Linked DNA regions of Asticcacaulis excentricus CB 48. The protein of the gene in region 2 interacts with the protein of the main gene of each other region in a pairwise test. Links are inferred from orthologs where the notes say so. Each region holds a gene or a part of one and is shown on either strand. Other genes may lie near its edges. The genes, in order: grxD and ASTEX_RS05355.

Region 1 (3,296 bases), on a different replicon or contig from region 2:
TGGCCAGCGGACGCAACACATCCGCTGCTTCGCCTAAGCGGTCGCGCCTGATCAGCAACTGCGCCGCAAAAAGGGCGTAGTCGCGCACCGCCGGGGCCAGAATATGGGCCTGATAGGCGGCATTCACCGTGTTGTCGTCCGGATAGTCCGGCCCCGTCTTCGCCGCGCGCGCCAGATAGTTGAGATTGGAGGCGTTCATCGGGTCAAGAGCATAGGCCTTACGAAACGCCTCGCGCGCCTTGCGCATCTGAGAGTCGAAGGTTTCCCCCGGTTGAAAAAGCTTGTGAACGCTCATCAGATACCAGGTCTGACCCAGACGGTAGAAGCCTTCGGCGTCATCGGGGTGGGCCGCTGTGTAGGTCTGATAGTAGGCAAGCCCCTTTTGTTCATCGCCGTGCTGGATTTCGGCGCGCGCCAGCACGCCCTGCGCATAGGCATCGTCCGGATATCTGGCGGCCTCCTTCTGGACTTTCTCCAGCAACGCTGTCCTGTAGTCGCGGGGTATGCAGGTCATAGACGCGGCATCCCACAGCGCCAGCTTGTCGGCACTGACCGGCATGGGCGACAAACTGATTTTTGGGTCCGGCATATCCCGGATGCGATAAACCGTCGCCTTCAGCGAATTCATATAGCTCCACCGGACCGACGACAGCGATTTGACCGGCACACCGAAAACCGCTTCAAAAGCGACCACCGCGTCCTCCCCCTTGCTGCGGCGCTCAAGATAGTGGCGGAAGGCCTCACGCCGTGCCGGGTCACTCAGGATCCAGTGGGTCAGCAGCCACGACTGGGCATAGAAGTTCGTGCGTGGCCGCCGCGTGGAGGGTGCATCGCGGAGTATCTCTTCATAGGATAGGGCGCCGGGTGAGTTCAGTTCTCGTATACGCCACGACAGGGCCATGCCGACCACCGCCTCATCATTCAGAATCTTCGTCGTGCCGTAATATTCGGCGAACCCTTCGACAAACCAGCGCGGATAGAAGATCTGAGAATTCTGAAACATGAATATGTGCGTATATTCATGGAAGAAAAAATGCTGGCTGGTGTTTTCAGCGAGGTTCTGAACCTTTGAGGCCGAAGCGATAGTATCGCCTTCATAGGTCGAAAACCCGGTAATACCTGCGGCACAGATACGCACGAAACCGGCGACATCGGAGTCCATCCTGGGCCAGACCTGTTTCAGGTCAGAGCGGCTGGACAGAAAATACATCCTCATCCGCGGCTGCGGCTCGGCATCGGGGCCGGAAAGGCCATAAAAGGCCCCGATAATGTAGCGAAACTTTTCCAGATTGCGCACATAGGCCTCGGTGGCCTTGGCGTTGACGTTGGAATAGACGGTGAAATTCGGGCTCTGCGCGACAATCCATTTGTCAGCGGCATGCGACAGGCTGGCCATAAGAGACAGGCCGAGGCTCAGGCAGAGACTCAGGCCAATAATCGCTGTCTTTCGCATCCTAATCCCCCCTGCGTGGCAAAACCGGTCTTAAAACACCCGCTGCCCGCGCGCTGACAAGTCAACAAAAACGCCCTGACCCAAATTGGGTAGGGCGTGTGTCAGGCGTATGAAAGAGACGGCGAAAATCAGGCCTCCAGCACGCCTTTTTCGGCCAGAAGCGTCTCAAGTTCGCCGTTCTGGAACAGCTCGCGCACGATGTCGGCGCCGCCGATGAACTCTTCCTTGACATAGAGTTGCGGGATGGTCGGCCAGTCGGAATAGGCCTTGATGCCTTCGCGCAGATCATTGTCCTGCAACACATCGACGCCGGCGAACTCAACGCCCAGATGGTCCAGTACCTGCACCACCAGCGAAGAGAAGCCACAGCGCGGCTGATCCGGCGTGCCCTTCATGAACAGGACGACGGGGTTGTTCTTGATGGTGCCATCAATGAACTGATGCACTTCGGTATTGAGATCGGCGCTCACGGCTGGCACTCCGGAAAAAGGATTTATGGGACGGATATAGGCACAGAGCGCCATAAAATCCAGTGGATCAGGCCTGTTTCTTGCGCGCGTTCGCCAAGGTATCGGCCTGAGCCGAAAAGCGGGCCATCTCGATCTGCGCCGGCACCGAGGTCGGCATGGCGCGTTCAACGACCGCCGCCAGCGCTTCCAGATGTTCGGGATCATCCGCTGTGGCGAACAGGGTCGAAAGATTGGGCTGGGTCAGGGCGTAGGACAGGCACAGTTCTTCGGCGGTCCAGTCGGGTGTCTGATGCAGGAAGGCGTAGGTGCCGCGCCCGGCCAGCGGATCGGCGGCTTTGCCACCAAATAGCCCCAGCCAACCGGACTTGGGCACCACGGCCTCCGGTTTGCGATACTGCGCCGGGAAAAAGTCGTGTCCGAACACGGCCATACCCTGCGCCAGCGCGTAGTCGAGCAGGTGGCGCTTGTTCCACGAGGTGTCGATGTCGAAAACGGTCTTCAGAATGTTGAAACGTCCGTCATCGACGGCGACCTTGATCAGGTCATCATTGGCGGTTGCCCCGGTAAATTTCAGCATCCCGGCTTCGCGCAGGGCGTTGATAAAGGTCCAGCTACGGTCGGGTATCCGGTCAAAACCATTGGCATGGAAGACGAGCAGATCGATCCATTGCAGACCCGACGATTTAATGACGCCGCGCAGGCGCTCACGCAGGGGCTCAAGCCGGTATTCATCGGCGGGATCGCTACTGCCCTCTTCTTCGGCGCTCAGGGAGATGAACAGAACGCGACGGTCCACAATCGCCAGCGTATCGGCCGCTGTGGTCAGCAGCTCCGGATGGGCCGAGGTCAGGTGAAACGTATTGATGCCGTTTTCCAGCGCTGTATTGAGCAGCCGGGCCACCGCGTGACGGCTGCGACCCAGCTTCGCCCATGAGACATTAAGGCCCAGGGCGGAAAGGGCCTGACCGGAACGTCCGAAGGGGCGATAGCGCATCGGCGGGCCTGCCTTCAGGGGATGCGGGTTTCGAGGGCCAGCGCGTGCAACGGCCCGCTCATCAGATCGGACAGGGCCGCATAGACCTTCTGATGCTGGCGCACGCGCGGCATCCCGGCGAAACCGGCGTCGGTGATATAGGCTTTGTAGTGATCGCCGTCCCCGGCCAGATCTTCGACGACAATCTCGGCGTCCGGGAAGGCGGCTTTCAGGCGGGCTTCGAGATCGGATTGCGCAATGGGCATGGGGAGGGCCTTGAGAACGACTCGATTAACAAACACAATAGACTTGGAACTATCACAAAATGGGTTAACAAGTGGCAATCGTCCGCCTCTGCGGGCATGGCTTTACCTTATTTACGGACCGCCGCATGACCAAT
Region 2 (3,129 bases):
CGCCGGAGACGGATTTTTTTGACGCCGGTTCAGTCATGGTCCGGGTGCTGATGGCTGATCAGCTTATCAAGAAACGGCGCGGCCTCGACGTCTTCAAGGGTAGTGCGCTCCGGCAGGTTGTGCAGGCCATTGACCCACGGCAGGCGGCCTTCGGTCCCGAACTGGATGACCGGAGCGATGTCAGTGGGATCATCAAAGGCAGCGATAGACAGCGCCACGCCGTCCGGCGCTTCGTAGGTCAGGGGCGTCCCGCAGTCAGGGCAGAAACCACGCTGAACGAGGTTTGAGCTTTGGAAGCGTTTGGGTTCGGCCTTGGTCCAGAGGAGCATCGCCTCACGCACGCTGACCAGCGGAGCAAAGACATTGCCATAGGCCTTTTGGCACATGCGGCAATGGCAAATGGAGCCGTGGCCCAGTTCACCCTCGACACGGAAGCGCACAGCCCCGCACTGACATCCACCGGTTCTGACCTCGGCCATAGTCCCCTACCTAACCCTCTTGCCGTAGGTGCGAAGTTTTTAACCCTGGCTCGCCTCAAAAGCCTTCAATTTGGATGAGATGGCAGGAGGCTAACGCAGCCCGTAATATGAATACGGCCAAGTGACGCCAACGTACCAGATCGCCAAATTCAAGGCATTTAAGCAAGGCCCATTTTTTTGAGAACTTTGTAGGCCTTGATCACGCGTTGGAGCTTGTCCTCCGCGGAACGGTCGCCGCCATTATTGTCCGGGTGGCAGCGCTTCAGCAGTTCGGTATAGGCGGCGCGCACCTTTTCCGGCTCGGCCCCGACCTCAAGATCAAGATCGGCATACGCCCCGCGCTCGATCTTGCCGAACTGACGCTGGATCGGCGCGTCTTCACCCGGCTTGCGCGGCGCGGCTCCGGCCCCGAACACTGAGTGCGGATCGTACATGCCCGCCCCCTTGGTGCGTCCGGCGCTAAAGGCCGCCGCTTCGCGCGACGCGGCCGAGGCGCGGAAGGCCCAGGTAGGGCGGCCACCGGTCATCGTCGCTTCGCGGTGCGCCTTGGCCTCGCCTTCGGACATTCCGGCAAAGAAGTTCCAGTTCTTGTTGTACTCGCCCGCGTGCGCCTGACAGAAGTTATAGTATTCGTTCATCATTTCACGCGACTTCGGGGCCTTGGCCGTGGCCGCGCGATGGCATTCCGGCCATTCGCAACGCACCTGACCCGGCTTCAGCGACAGCACATCGTCTTCGGGACGCTTGCCATTCACCTCGCCCTCCTTGGGCGGGCGAATACGCATGTCCAGACCAAACTTCGGCTTGTACTTGTACCCTTCGCTCATGATTTCGAACGCGACCCTTTGAACTTTACGCAAACCGACCATATAGGTCGGAGTCGGGCCTCTATAAAGCCCTTATGAGGTTAAATTATGGGTAAAACACGCGAGAACATCGAGACCAAACTGACGGCGGCCTTCGCCCCGCTTCGTCTGGAAGTCACTGACGATAGCGACAAGCATAAAGGGCATTCGGGCGCGCGTGAAGGGGGCGAAAGTCACTTTTCCGTCTTGATTGTCTCGGAGGCGTTTCGCGGTCAGACGCGCGTTGCCCGTCAACGCGCCGTCAATGCGGCCCTGCGTGAAGAACTGAGCGGCCCGGTCCACGCCTTATCGATGCAGACCCTGACGCCGGAAGAGGCCTAACTCAGAGCCCCCACTAGAAAATCGCGCCCTAAACGCGAGCCGGGGGCATTGATACTGTGGCCCAACCCCTTGAGAATATGGGCGTCGGCGCTGAAGCCCGCTGCGAGAAGACGCTCTGCCGCCTCGAGGGTTTCGGCAAAGGGGATCACCTCGTCCTGATCGCCGTGCACCAGCCGGATAGGTGTGGCCGCGAGCGTCCACGGTAACGGCGAAGACAGGCGGCCGGAAAAGGCGACCACCGCCGCCATAGGCCAGCGTCCACTGACCGCGGCGTCGAGCGCCATGATCGACCCTTGCGAAAACCCAACCAACGCCACCCGCGCTGGATCGTCTATCCCGCGTTCGGCCATGACGGCGCGCAAGGTCTTATCAAAGGCCTCACGCGCCTCGACAATCCGTTGCGCTCTGTTGTCCGCCGTCACACCCTTGAGCGAAAACCACTGCCGACCACTGGCTTGCGCATAGATATCAAACGGATCGGGTCCGTCAGGCGCGGCAAATATCGTGTCCGGCAAGGCCTCGGCCCAGTGCCGCCCCAGACCGATCATGTCCGCACCGCACGATCCCACCCCGTGCAAAAAGATTACCAGATGTTTCAACGCACCTCTCCCAACACAAAAGAGGGAGCCTAATTGGCTCCCTCTTTCAACAGCCCCTTTTGAGACGGGTTACGCTGCCTTGGCTGAATCGGTCTTTCCGAACCGTCCGTAGAAGGTTTCGCCCTTCGCCGCCATATCACGCAACAATTGCGGCGGGTTAAAGCGGTCACCGTATTTGACCGTCAGTTCGTCCAGTTCCTCGACAAACTTCGCCGTACCGATGGCGTCGATCAGCGAGACGATCCCGCCCGACCACGGCGCAAAGCCCCAGCCGAGGATCGAGCCGACATCGGCTTCGCGTGGGTCGCTGATGACACCCTCCTCGAAGCAGCGCGCCGCCGTCACCGCCTGAATATAAAGCAGGCGCTTGCGGATATCTTCGGCCAGCTCCGGCGTCGAATCGGTGATGGTGGGCGTGAACTTGTCCGATAGACCCGGCCACAGGCTCTTATTACCCCCCGCTTCCGGATAGTCGTAGAAGCCCTTGCCGTTCTTGCGGCCCAGACGCCCGTCGGCGACCATCTGCGCCACCTCCTTTTCGCCGGGGATGGGCACATAGGCGTCGCCCATCGCCTTGGCGGTTTCAGAGGTGATCTTGACCAAAAGGTCGAGCGCCACATCGTCCATCATCTCCAGCGGCCCGCGTGGCATACCCGTGGCCCGACCGACATTGTCGATGAGCGCCGGGGCATAGCCTTCGGCCCACAGGTGCAGGCCTTCGGCGGTGAACGGGATGAAGCAGCGGTTGGCGTAGAAGAAGCGCGCATCATTGACGACGATCGGCGTCTTACGGATCTTGAGCACGTAGTCGATAGCCTTAGCCAGAGTCTCGTCCGACGTCTCCTTGCCGCGGATGATTTCGAC

The links.
Region 1: the proteins of ASTEX_RS05355 (region 2) and grxD interact in binary tests that used the Escherichia coli proteins (3 or more experiments, as listed by UniProt). The link is inferred for Asticcacaulis excentricus CB 48 from one-to-one orthologs.

Annotation. Positions count from the first base shown.
Region 1 is NC_014817.1:770,657-773,952, reverse strand. The notes cover bases 253-3,229. They hold grxD (Grx4 family monothiol glutaredoxin), read right to left. Parts: upstream 1,924-3,229; coding sequence 1,582-1,923; downstream 253-1,581. Other genes in these bases: ASTEX_RS15260 (BolA/IbaG family iron-sulfur metabolism protein), read right to left, coding at 2,932-3,162; ASTEX_RS15265 (aldo/keto reductase), read right to left, coding at 1,991-2,917; ASTEX_RS15275 (hypothetical protein), read right to left, coding at 253-1,453. Also shown: more of ASTEX_RS15275, read right to left, coding at 1-252; ASTEX_RS19460 (tetratricopeptide repeat protein), read left to right, coding at 3,288-3,296. UniProt on the Escherichia coli protein: Monothiol glutaredoxin involved in the biogenesis of iron-sulfur clusters.
Region 2 is NC_014816.1:1,129,297-1,132,425, reverse strand. What follows is about bases 220-3,029. They hold ASTEX_RS05355 (BolA family protein), read left to right. Parts: upstream 220-1,393; coding sequence 1,394-1,666; downstream 1,667-3,029. Other genes in these bases: ASTEX_RS05345 (3-hydroxyacyl-CoA dehydrogenase NAD-binding domain-containing protein), read right to left, coding at 2,335-3,029; ASTEX_RS05350 (alpha/beta hydrolase), read right to left, coding at 1,663-2,265; ASTEX_RS05360 (J domain-containing protein), read right to left, coding at 638-1,306; ASTEX_RS05365 (GFA family protein), read right to left, coding at 220-479. Also shown: more of ASTEX_RS05365, read right to left, coding at 30-219; more of ASTEX_RS05345, read right to left, coding at 3,030-3,129. UniProt on the Escherichia coli protein: Transcriptional regulator that plays an important role in general stress response. Has many effects on cell morphology, cell growth and cell division. Acts by regulating the transcription of many genes, including dacA (PBP-5), dacC (PBP-6), ampC and mreB.